Regions from separate parts of the Enterobacter cloacae complex sp. genome, predicted to be linked through region 3. Evidence: predicted binding sites of a transcription regulator. Region 3 holds the regulator's gene; each other region holds the start of a gene.
The links. The regulator PurR, encoded in region 3, represses purine synthesis genes. The targets are predictions, from matches to a motif close to CANGCAAACGTTTGCNTG.
Positions count from the first base shown of each region.

Region 1: a site for PurR is predicted at 2,168-2,185, ahead of cvpA (colicin V production protein). Genes of this name have one in related genera too.
Region 2: a site for PurR is predicted at 1,540-1,557, ahead of gcvT (glycine cleavage system aminomethyltransferase GcvT). Genes of this name have one in related genera too.

Region 1 is NZ_LT991957.1:402,491-406,698, forward strand. It holds gene purF (amidophosphoribosyltransferase) at 73-1,590, opposite strand; gene cvpA (colicin V production protein) at 1,624-2,112, opposite strand; gene dedD (cell division protein DedD) at 2,334-3,029, opposite strand; gene folC (bifunctional tetrahydrofolate synthase/dihydrofolate synthase) at 3,019-4,208, opposite strand, start outside.
Region 2 is NZ_LT991957.1:1,143,625-1,147,832, reverse strand. It holds gene ubiH (2-octaprenyl-6-methoxyphenyl hydroxylase) at 1-3, shown strand, start outside; gene ubiI (FAD-dependent 2-octaprenylphenol hydroxylase) at 16-1,218, shown strand; gene gcvT (glycine cleavage system aminomethyltransferase GcvT) at 1,616-2,710, shown strand; gene gcvH (glycine cleavage system protein GcvH) at 2,734-3,123, shown strand; gene gcvP (aminomethyl-transferring glycine dehydrogenase) at 3,249-4,208, shown strand, end outside.
Region 3 is NZ_LT991957.1:4,045,804-4,050,011, forward strand. It holds gene punC (purine nucleoside transporter PunC) at 1-488, opposite strand, end outside; gene punR (DNA-binding transcriptional activator PunR) at 602-1,513, shown strand; gene purR (HTH-type transcriptional repressor PurR) at 1,531-2,556, opposite strand; gene cydH (cytochrome bd-I oxidase subunit CydH) at 2,854-2,943, shown strand; gene DBR02_RS19965 (MFS transporter) at 3,105-4,208, shown strand, end outside.

The sequences.
Region 1 (4,208 bases), 3.6 Mb from region 3:
ATTTCAGGGCAGACTGTGCAGGATTTTACGGGGAGTTGCAAGTGAGGGCGAGCGCCCTCACCTGCACAGGCATCAACCTTCGTTGTGCATCTCTAAGCTTTCGAGATCGTTTTGCAGCTGGACGGCTTTCGCATCGTCGTTACGCAGCGAATCAAGGTAGTCGAGATACTGCTGGTCAACGTCTTTCGTCACGTAGATGCCATTGAACACCGAGCATTCGAACTGCTGGATATCCGGGTTCTCGGCGCGCACCGCGTCGATCAGATCGTTCAGATCCTGGAAAATCAGGCCGTCGGCCCCGATAATCTGACGGATTTCGTCCACTTCACGACCGTGAGCAATCAGCTCGTTGGCGGTTGGCATATCAATACCGTACACGTTCGGGAAGCGGATTTCCGGCGCCGCAGAGGCGAGATACACTTTCTTCGCGCCGGCTTCGCGCGCCATCTCGATGATCTGCTCGGACGTCGTGCCGCGCACGATGGAGTCATCCACCAGCAGCACGTTCTTGTCGCGGAACTCGGCACGGTTAGCGTTGAGCTTGCGACGTACGGACTTACGGCGCAGCTGCTGGCCCGGCATAATGAAAGTACGGCCAACGTAGCGGTTTTTCACGAAGCCCTGACGGTACGGCTTGTCCAGAATGCGGGCGATCTCCAGCGCGATGTCGCAGGAGGTTTCCGGAATCGGTATCACCACGTCGATGTCGAGATCGTCCCACTCGCGGGCAATCTTCTCGCCCAGCTTCGTGCCCATGTTGACGCGCGCGCTGTAAACGGAAATCTTGTCGATGAACGAGTCCGGACGAGCGAAGTAGACGTATTCGAACAGGCACGGGTTGCTCACCGGGTTGTCGGCGCACTGGCGGGTAAACAGCTGGCCCTTCTCGGTGATGTAAACCGCTTCGCCCGGCGCAACGTCACGCAGGAACTCGAAGCCCAGCGTGTCCAGCGCCACGCTTTCGGAGGCCACCATGTACTCGGAACGGCCATCGCCGAGGTCGCGCTTGCCGAGCACCAGCGGGCGGATCCCGTTTGGATCGCGGAAGGCCACCATGCCGTGACCGATAATCATCGCCACGCAGGCGTACGCGCCGCGGATCTGGCGGTTTGTCGCGGCAACGGCGGCAAAGATGTTATCGGCTTCCAGCGGGTAGTGGCGGAAGTTATCCAGCTCGCTGGCAAAGATATTGAGCAGGATTTCAGAATCAGAGGTGGTGTTAATGTGGCGACGTTTCTCTTCAAACAGCTTTTTACGCAGCTCGTGGGCGTTGGTCAGGTTGCCGTTGTGGGCAAGCGTGATGCCATACGGGGAGTTAACGTAAAAAGGCTGAGCCTCAGAGGCGCTGGAACTGCCAGCAGTAGGATAACGAACGTGACCGATCCCCATATTACCTTGCAGACGCTGCATATGGCGGGCTTCAAACACATCGTTTACCAGGCCGTTCGCCTTACGTAAACGGAAGCAGTTGTTTGCATCAATGGTGATGATACCCGCAGCATCCTGCCCACGGTGCTGAAGCACCGTTAACGCGTCATAAATCGACTGGTTTACCGGCATGAAACCGGCGATACCGACAATACCGCACATTCGTCTTTTCCTCGTTAAGCCACATCTCAGGGTTTATGCCCTGGGCAAGAAACTCGACGAGCTTTGCAGATAGTCAAAGAACCATCTGATGATGAAGCTGAACTCCGGAATGAGCTGCGATTTCTGCCAGTCTTCACTTTTGGAGAACCCGGTAAAGGTATCCAGGAAGAACAGGATCGCGGCCACAATCAGCACGCCTCGCAACGCACCGAAACAGATGCCGAGCACCCTGTCCGTCCCTGACAGACCGGTTTTCTCGACCAGCTGGCCTATCACATAGTTGACGATAGCGCCGACAATCAGCGTCGCGATAAACAGCAGCGCGATAGCGATTCCGTTTCGGACCAGTTCATCTTCAAAGCCCGTGAACCAGACAGACAGGTAAGTGTAGTAATGACTGGCAACAAAGAAAGCACAACCCCAGGTTACCAGCGATAACGCTTCACGAACAAAGCCACGGATCAGGCTAACCAGACAGGAAAAACCAATCACCGCAATGATGGCGTAATCAATCCAGACCATATGTGTCCCACGATTTAACGCCCTGTCATCCAGTTCGGGGCGAATTCTAACAGAAAAAGAAAACGTTTGCGTAGGGATTTCCTTCCCATGCGTAAATAAAAAAGGCGCTGAAAAAATGCTCAACGCCGTTGGCTTATTACGTCTCTTTGGACGTCTGCCATTCCCCCTCACCCTAACCTTCTCCCCTTTGGGAAGAGGGCCGGGGTGAGGGGGAAAACTTATCAGTTTGCGCTGTAGTTCATCACCACGCCGCTCAGGCCGGAGATCTGCTTCAGCTCGCCAAGCGAACCTTTGAGCTTATCTTTAGACGCATCCGGCCCCACGAGGATACGGGTAATTTTACCCTGCACCGGCGTGGTGGGTGAAGTATAAACACGGTATCCCGCGCCGCGCAGTTTACTCACGATCTCATTGACCTTATCAGCGTTTTTCAACGCACCCAGCTGAACGACATAGGCTTTGCCCGTCGGGGCAGCCTCCTGCTGGGCCTGTCTGGCCGGTGGCGGCGTTTCCGTTGCCGCCGCCAGCTGCTCGGCCGCTTTGTCACGCTGCGGTTTAGGCTGCGTTTTCTCTACCGGCTTCGGTTTTTCAACCGGTTTAGGTTGCTCTACCGGTACGGGATCGATTTCAACGTTGTTATTTGCAGCCAGACGCGACGGGTCAAGAGACGGCGCGGCTGCATCGCCTGCACGCACCTCTTCCGCTGCGCCTTCAGGCGGCTGGGCAGGTAGCGCCTGCGTTGCCGCGGGCAGCATGTCGGGCTCGTCGCGGTCGCCCGGTTTTGGCACCAGCGGAATAGCCGCAAATTCATCCTGGTAATGCTTTTTCTGCCCGTCGAGCAGCCCCGGGAGAATAATCACCCCGAGCGCGACCAGCACAATGGTTCCTGTTAAACGGTTCTGAAACTTACTCGCCACCGGTTCTCCCCGCCTCCATCACTTCCATGACATGTGCCACCGTGTGGAATGACCCACACACCAGCACGGTATCTTCTGGTTTAGCTTCCGCCATCGCGGCGCGCCAGGCCGAAACCACGCTGTCGTAGATTTCGCCTTTGCCGAGATGTTCCATTAATTGCTCAGCAGTCGCGCCACGCGGCCCCTCCAGAGGAGCACAATACCAGCTATCGACCACACTCTCCATGCAGGCCAGCGTGCCGCCGATATCTTTATCATGAAGCATACCGATAACCGCCAGCACGCGCCCGGTTTTTGGTAACGATTTGAGACGTCCTGCGAGGTACGCCGCCGCGTGCGGGTTATGCGCCACGTCCAGAATCAGACGCGGTGACTCGCTCACAATCTGGAAACGCCCCGGCAGCAGCGCGTTCTGAATACCGTCGCGGATCGCCTGCTCGCTCACCGTTAACCCGCTGGCGCGCAGTGCGGCCAGCGCGGTCGCTGCGTTAGGCTGTGGCACCTGCGGCAGCGGCAGATTCTCCAGCACGCCCTGCGCATCGCTAAAGCGCCAGCCGTGGCCCTGAATCTCATACTGCCAGTCCACGCCACGACGCAGCAGCCGCGCGCCCTTCTCTTTCGCCACGTCGGCAATGGTGTGCGGCATGTCCGGCTCGCCGACCACGGCGGGCTTATTCGCCCGGAAAATACCGGCCTTCTCGCGGCCAATGCTTTCGCGGTCTGGCCCCAGCCAGTCGGTGTGATCCAGCGCGATGCTGGTCACAACCGCGACATCCGCATCCACCATGTTTGTCGCGTCCAGTCGCCCACCCAACCCGACTTCCAGGATCACCACGTCCAGCTGCGCCTGCTTAAACAGCCACAGCGCCGACAGGGTGCCATATTCGAAATAGGTCAGTGAAGTTTCGCCGCGCGCCGCTTCGATAGCGGCAAACGATGCCGTGTGGGCAGATTCCGCCAGCTCGGCGTTTTGCACCCGCACGCGCTCGGTATAGCGCACCAGATGCGGAGAGCTGTAAACGCCGACCTTATAGCCGGCAGCCATCAGGACAGATTCCAGCGTGCGGCAGGTGGTGCCTTTCCCGTTAGTGCCGGCGACGGTAAACACGAACGGCGCGGGTTTCAGCACGTCGAGACGCGCGGCAACCTGGCTTACGCGCTCAAGGCCCATGTCGATGG
Region 2 (4,208 bases), 2.9 Mb from region 3:
TAAGGAGTAATCACCGTGCAAAATGTTGATGTCGCCATTGTCGGCGGCGGAATGGTAGGACTGGCGCTGGCCTGTGGTTTACAGGGCAGCGGCCTGCGCGTGGCCGTGCTTGAGCAAAACGCGCCGCAGCCCGTGGCGCAGGATGCCCCGCCGGAGCTGCGCGTCTCGGCTATCAACGCAGCCAGCGAAAAATTACTGACGCACCTCGGCGTCTGGTCAGAGATCGTGGCGCAGCGCGCAAGCTGCTACCACGGAATGGAGGTGTGGGATAAAGACAGCTTTGGCCATATCGCCTTTGACGATGAAAGCATGGGCTACAGCCATCTTGGACACATCGTTGAAAACGCGGTGATCCATTACGCGCTGTGGCAGAAAGCACAGCAGTGCAGCGACGTCACTCTCATCGCGCCGGCGAAACTTCAGCAGGTGGCGTGGGGCGAGAACGACGCGTTTATCACCCTTGAAAGCGGCGATATGCTGACCGCGCGTCTGGTGGTGGGTGCCGACGGCGCGAATTCCTGGCTGCGTAACAAAGCGGATATTCCGCTGACCTTCTGGGATTACCGTCATCACGCCCTGGTTGCCACAATCCGCACCGAAGAGCCGCACGGCGGCGTCGCACGCCAGATTTTCCACAACGACGGCATTCTGGCCTTCCTGCCGCTTGCCGATCCGCATCTGTGCTCCATCGTCTGGTCCTTAGAGCCGGAGAAAGAGCAGCAGATGCAGGAGGCGATGCCGGACGCCTTCAGTCAGGCACTGTGCGTGGCGTTTGATAACCGTCTGGGCCTGTGCGCGCTTGAAAGCGAGCGCCGGGCGTTTCCGTTAACGGGCCGCTACGCGCGGCAGTTCGCGGCGCACCGTCTGGCGCTGGTGGGGGATGCGGCGCATACCATTCATCCGCTGGCCGGGCAGGGGGTTAACCTCGGCTTTATGGACGCGGCTGAGCTGGTTGAAGAGCTGCGTCGTCTGCATCGTGAAGGCAAAGACATTGGACAGCATCTGTATCTGCGTCGCTACGAGCGCAGCCGCAAACACAGCGCGGCGATGATGCTGGCGGGCATGCAGGGCTTCCGCGAGCTGTTTGCCGGGGCGAACCCGGCGAAAAAACTGCTGCGCGATATCGGTCTCAAGCTTGCCGATACTCTTCCCGGCGTGAAGCCTCAGCTTCTCCGTCAGGCAATGGGCCTCAACGATCTGCCCGACTGGTTACGTTAATCTCGATCCCCGTCACACTTTATTTTCCCGGCCTCTGCGCCGGGGAAAATTCCTCGTTTGAAATAATCTAATTTCACGCCATTTTTCGCATTAGAAAATCTAATCTTACAGTTTTTATGTTACGGAAATTCGGCCCGTTTTTCCGCACGAAATATCATCATCCGCTAAATCCTGTTAGATCATTGTTAATATTATGCGGGTTTAATCGCATTTTCCCAGTCAAATACTCTGTACGCTTTCCTGCGTTTTTTAGCCATAAGCTAATGTGATGACCCGCTTTACCTTATGGTTAACCGCCGGGTTCGGTGGTAAGTTCAGGTAAAAGAGAACGTTTGCGTCGGCTACCGATTGCGAGGCCGACACCGGGTTTCACGGTGAATTTTTCAACGAGGAAAAGATGGCTCAACAGACTCCTTTGTACGAACAGCACGTGTTATGCGGCGCCCGCATGGTGGACTTCCACGGCTGGATGATGCCGCTGCACTACGGCTCGCAAATTGATGAGCACCACGCGGTGCGCACCGATGCCGGTATGTTCGACGTGTCACACATGACGATTGTCGACCTGCGCGGAAGCCGCACCCGGGAGTTTTTGCGTTATCTGCTGGCAAACGACGTCGCCAAACTGAAGACGCCGGGCAAAGCGCTTTATACCGGCATGCTCAATGCATCGGGCGGCGTGATTGACGACCTCATCGTCTACTACTTCACCGAAGATTTCTTCCGCCTCGTTGTAAACTCCGCCACTCGCGAAAAAGACCTCTCCTGGATTTCCCAACACGCTGAACCTTACGCCATCGATATCACCGTTCGTGACGATCTGTCGCTGATTGCCGTGCAGGGACCCAATGCCCAGGCGAAAGCCGCGTCTCTGTTCAGCGACGAGCAGCGCAACGCCACCGAAGGGATGAAGCCGTTCTTCGGCGTGCAGGCGGGGGATCTGTTTATCGCCACCACCGGCTACACCGGTGAAGCGGGCTATGAAATTGCCATGCCGAACGAGAAAGCCGCCGATTTCTGGCGTGCCCTGGTCGAGGCGGGCGTGAAGCCTGCGGGTCTGGGCGCGCGCGATACGCTGCGTCTGGAAGCGGGCATGAACCTCTACGGCCAGGAGATGGACGAAGGCGTCTCTCCGCTGGCGGCCAACATGGGCTGGACCATCGCGTGGGAACCGGCTGACCGTGAATTTATTGGTCGTGAAGCGCTGGAGATGCAGCGCGAGAAGGGCACTGAACAGCTGGTTGGCCTGGTGATGAAGGAAAAAGGCGTGCTGCGCGGCGAGCTGCCGGTGCGCTTCACCGATGCTGACGGCAATCATCGCGAAGGCGTGATCACCAGCGGAACCTTCTCCCCGACGCTCGGCTACAGTATTGCCCTGGCGCGCGTGCCGGCGGGCATTGGCGAAACGGCGGTGGTGCAGATCCGCAACCGCGAAATGCCGGTCAACGTGACCAAACCGATTTTTGTTCGCGCCGGTAAGCCGGTCGCCTAATTATTTTTATCAGGAGAACTTCAATGAGCAATGTGCCAGCAGAACTGAAATACAGCAAAGAACACGAGTGGCTGCGCAAAGAGGCGGACGGCACTTACACCGTTGGGATCACCGAGCACGCGCAGGAGCTGCTGGGCGACATGGTGTTTGTTGACCTGCCGGAAGTGGGCGCAACCGTGAGCGCAGGCGACGACTGTGCGGTGGCGGAATCCGTCAAAGCGGCTTCTGACATCTACGCGCCTGTGAGCGGTGAAATTGTTGCCGTGAACGACGCGCTGAGCGACTCCCCGGAGCTGGTCAACAGCGAGCCGTATGAAGGCGGCTGGATCTTCAAGATCAAAGCCAGCGACGAAGCGCAGGTTGCCGCGCTGCTGGATGCGACCGCGTACGAAGCATTACTGGAAGACGAATAACGTTGTGCCGGATGGCGCTGCGCATCCGGCCTACCGATCTGCGTAGGCCCGGCAAGCGTTAGCGACACCGGGCAACAGCGTTACAGATAACTACGATTCACTGCACGTTTCAGGAACCATCGCTCATGACACAGACTTTAAGCCAGCTTGAAAACCGTGGCGCCTTCATTGAACGTCACATTGGGCCGGATGCTCAGCAACAGCAGGAGATGCTGAAGACAGTTGGCGCGGATTCATTAAACGCACTGATCGGCCAGATCGTGCCAAAAGACATCCAGCTTGCCACGCCGCCGCAGGTTGGCGAGTCCACAACGGAGTTCGCCGCGCTGGCGGAGCTGAAGGCTATCGCCGGCCTCAACAAGCGCTATAAGTCTTACATCGGCATGGGCTACACCAACGTGCAGTTACCGCCGGTTATCCTGCGCAACATGCTGGAAAACCCGGGCTGGTACACCGCTTATACCCCCTATCAGCCAGAAGTCTCCCAGGGCCGTCTGGAAGCGTTGCTAAACTTCCAGCAGGTGACCCTGGATCTGACCGGTATGGATATCGCTTCCGCCTCTCTGCTGGATGAAGCCACCGCCGCCGCCGAAGCGATGGCGATGGCGAAGCGCGTGAGCAAGCTGAAAAACGCCAACCGTTTCTTCGTAGCGGCAGACGTGCATCCCCAGACGCTGGACGTGGTACGCACCCGTGCAGAAACCTTCGGCTTTGAGGTGATTGTCGACGACGCTGACAAAGTGCTGGATCACCAGGACGTCTTCGGCGTGCTGTTACAGCAGGTGGGCACCACCGGGGAAGTGCATGATTACAGCGCGCTGATTGCTGAGCTCAAATCCCGTAAGGTGATTGTGAGCGTCGCCGCTGATTTTATGGCGCTGGTGCTGCTGACCGCACCGGGCAAACAGGGCGCGGACATTGTCTTTGGCTCAGCGCAACGCTTCGGCGTGCCGATGGGCTACGGCGGCCCGCACGCTGCATTCTTTGGCGCAAAAGATGAATTTAAACGCTCCATGCCGGGCCGTATTATCGGCGTATCGAAAGATGCCGCCGGTAACACCGCGCTGCGCATGGCGATGCAGACC
Region 3 (4,208 bases):
AAAATGGCCTGCCAGTCGAAATGCGCCAGGATCCAGCTGCCCAGCAGCGGGGCGAGCGCCGGCGACAGGCCGACCAGCGGCATAATGGTGGCGAAAATGCGGTTAGTGCGCGAAGCCGGATAATAATCGGTTACCAGCGCCTGCCAGGTGACCGCTGCGGCACAGACGCCGACGGCCTGGATGAAGCGCAGCACGAGGAGCCAGGCGGCATCGCGGACCCACAGCATGCCCAGACAGCCTACGGCAAAAATTGCCAGTCCCAGCAACAGGACGGGTTTACGGCCAAAACGATCCGAGAGCGGCCCCCAGAGCAGTTGCGCCAAGGCAAAGCCTGCGAGGAACAAACTCAGGCTGGCGCTGATGGCGGCGGCAGGGGTTTGCAAATCTTCCTGCATCGCGGCGAACGCGGGCAGATACATATCGGTCGCCAAAAAGCCCAGCACGCTTAAGCCGCCGAGCCAGACTAAAAATCCTTTCCTGGGTTGCACTGTTTATTCTCCTGAGGAGGCAGGTGTACGTTGGCGCAGAGTGTAGGAGGTGCAAAGCAGCTTGTGAAACGCTAATATTTGGCGGGTGAATTCAAAAATTTTGCAGGCAAAAGATGTGGTCAGATTATTCTCTTGAAGTGGTCGATGCCGTGGCGCGTAACGGCAGCTTTACCGGTGCCGCCCAGGAGCTGCATCGCGTTCCCTCGGCCATCAGCTATACGGTGCGTCAGCTGGAAGCGTGGCTGGCGGTCCCGCTGTTTGAGCGGCGCCATCGCGACGTGGAGCTCACGCCGGCCGGCGCGTGGTTTTTGAAAGAGGGGCGGTCTGTTATCAAAAAAATGCAGATCACCCGCGAGCAGTGCCAGCAGATCGCCAACGGCTGGCGCGGTCATCTTTCCATCGCGGTGGATAACATCGTTAAGCCGGAACGCACCCGGCAGATGATCGTCGATTTCTATCGTCATTTCTCCGACGTCGAACTGCGCGTTTCACAGGAGGTGTTTAACGGCGTCTGGGATGCGCTGGCGGACGGCAGGGCAGAGATGGCGATTGGCGCCACCCAGGCGATCCCGGTTGGGGGGCGCTACGCGTTTCGCGACATGGGCATGCTGAGCTGGACCTGCGTGGTCGCGCGCGATCATCCGCTGGCGGCGCTGGAAGGGCCGCTGAGCGATGACACCTTACGCAACTGGCCCTCGCTGGTGCTGGAAGATACGTCCCGTTCGCTGCCGAAGCGCATTACCTGGCTGCTGGATAATCAGCGCCGCGTGGTCGCGCCGGACTGGGAGTCGTCAGCCACCTGCCTGAGCGCGGGGCTGTGCGTTGGCATGGTGCCGGTGCATTTTGCGCGTCCGCGCATTGACGCGGGGGAGTGGGTGGCTCTGACGCTGGAAAATCCCTTCCCGGACGCCGCGTGCTGTCTGACGTGGCAGCAAAACGACGTATCGCCCGCCATGGCCTGGCTGCTGGATTATTTGGGAGACAGCGAAACGCTGAACCGGGAGTGGTTACGGGGACCAGCGTAGCTGGCCCCGTAAAAGGATTAACGACGGTAGTCGCGGAACGGACCGTCCGCAACGGAACGGCGTTCAATCAGGCGCGGGTGCACTTCAATGGACTGGGACTGTTCACGCTTGTTGACGATCCTGTCCATCAGCATATTGAAGGCGGTTTCACCCAGCGAATCTTTCGGCTGGTGAATGGTGGTCAGCGCCGGCGTAAAGAAGCGGGCGTTGCGCACGTTATCATAGCCGATCACCGAGATATCCTGCGGGACGCGCAGGCCGAGTTCATCTGCCGCACAGAGGGCGCCCATGGCCATGATATCGCCGCCGCAGAACACAGCGGTAGGGCGATGCGGCTGGGAGACGATCTGCTGCATGGCGCGATAGCCCGACTCCGGCTCGAAATCGCCCTGAACAATCCAGTTTTCCGGCACGGTAATCAGCGCCTCTTCCATCGCCTTCATGAAACCGGCCAGGCGGCCAGCACCGGTGTTACGCTCCAGCGGGCCCGGGATCACGCCAATTTCACGGTGACCGCGTTCCACCAGGTAACGCCCCGCCATGTAGCCGCCTTCAAAAGCGTTATCGATAACGGAGTCGGTGAAGTCGGCGCGCGCTTCGCCCCAGTCCATCACCACCATCGGAATGTGGCGATACTCTTCCAGCATGGAAAGGACCGACTCTGGGTATTCAGAACACATCACCAGCAGGCCGTCGACGCGCTTTTGCGCCATCATCGACAGATAAGCGCGCTGTTTCTCAATGTTGTTCCACGCGTTGCCCAGAATCAGGGTATAGCCCTTCTGGAAGCAGTTTTTTTCAACGGCTTCGATAATTTCAGCAAAGTAGGCCGCTTCACTGCTGGTGGCCAGCAGGCCAATCGATTTGGTGTGATTAACCTTCAGGCTACGCGCGACCGCACTAGGCGAGTAGTGAAGTTCTTTGATCGCTGCCCAGACGGCATTGCGCGTCTCTTCAGCGACAAAACGCGTTTTGTTAATAACATGTGATACGGTTGTGGTGGAAACGTTTGCGCGTTTTGCTACGTCTTTAATTGTTGCCATTAAATGTCACTCCAGACCATATCCTAAGCTCCTGAAACCATTGAAGGTAAACGTTTGCCTTCTCTCACCCTTATTACGCAATCTTGAGTTGCGACACGCCGGGAAAACGACACAGGACGTCAGGAGGGGGTCAGTGGCCGGTACGCTAATAAATTTAGCGTGGAATTTTGTCCTATCTTGATGAAAAGGGGAAGAGGTAAAGTGGATATCCGCTTAAATCCTGGAAGATTTTTGACCTGAACTGTGTAAAAATGAGCAGGCTCACTTTTCGTAGGGTGAATAAAAGGAGAAAAATTGATGAGTACCGATCTGAAGTTTTCGCTGTTTACCACCATTGTTGTTCTTGCCCTGATTGTTGCGGGTGGTTTAACCGCTGCGCTGCACTGATTTAGATGGAGGGAGAATTTTCTCCCTCGCTTGCCGCTATTGTTATCTTTCCGGCAAAAATCTTTTGCCAAAATGTTAACTTCTCATTTTTTGTGATTGATGTCATGCTTTTGACTTCTTAATTCTGTGCCGGGTAACGGCACGGTATCCGGAGTTTATTCATGAAAATCAATTTTCCCCTGCTGGCCCTGGCGATTGGCGCCTTTGGGATTGGCACCACTGAATTCTCCCCGATGGGGTTATTGCCTGTTATCGCCCGGGGCGTGGATGTCTCTATCCCTGCGGCCGGTATGTTGATTAGCGCCTACGCGATCGGCGTGATGGTGGGCGCGCCGCTGATGACGCTGCTGCTTTCGCACCGCGCGCGCCGCAATGCGCTGATTTTCCTGATGGCGATTTTCACCCTGGGCAACGTGCTTTCCGCGATTTCGCCGGATTACACCACCCTGATGCTTTCCCGTATTCTGACCAGCCTGAACCATGGCGCCTTCTTCGGGCTGGGCTCGGTTGTTGCCGCCAGCGTGGTGCCAAAACATAAGCAGGCCAGCGCGGTAGCCACCATGTTTATGGGGCTGACCATCGCCAATATCGGCGGTGTTCCCGCCGCCACCTGGCTGGGAGAAGCTATCGGCTGGCGTATGTCTTTCCTCGCAACCGCCGGACTGGGCGTGGTCGCGATGGTCGCGCTGTTCTTCTCACTGCCGAAAGGAAGTGCGGGAGAACGTCCGGAAGTACGTAAAGAGCTGGCGGTGCTGATGCGTCCCCAGGTGCTTTCCGCGCTGCTCACCACGGTACTGGGGGCGGGGGCGATGTTTACGCTCTACACCTATATCTCCCCGGTGCTGCACGACATTACCCATGCAACGCCACTCTTTGTTACCGCGATGCTGGTGCTGATTGGTGTCGGGTTCTCGATTGGCAACTATCTCGGCGGCAAATTTGCCGACCGCTCCGTGAGTGGGACGCTGAAAGGCTTCTTAACGCTGCTGATCGTCATCATGGTGGCGATCCCGTGGCTGGCGCGTAACGAAGTGGGCGCCGCGGTTGCCATGTTGGTGTGGGGCGCCGCAACCTTTGCCGTGGTGCCGCCGTTGCAGATGCGCGTGATGCGTGTTGCGCATGAGGCGCCGGGGCTCTCATCGTCCGTGAATATCGGTGCGTTTAACCTGGGCAATGCGCTGGGAGCCGCTGCGGGCGGGGCGGTGATTTCCGGTGGTTTAGGTTACAGCTTTGTGCCGGTGATGGGGGCGATCATTGCCGCACTC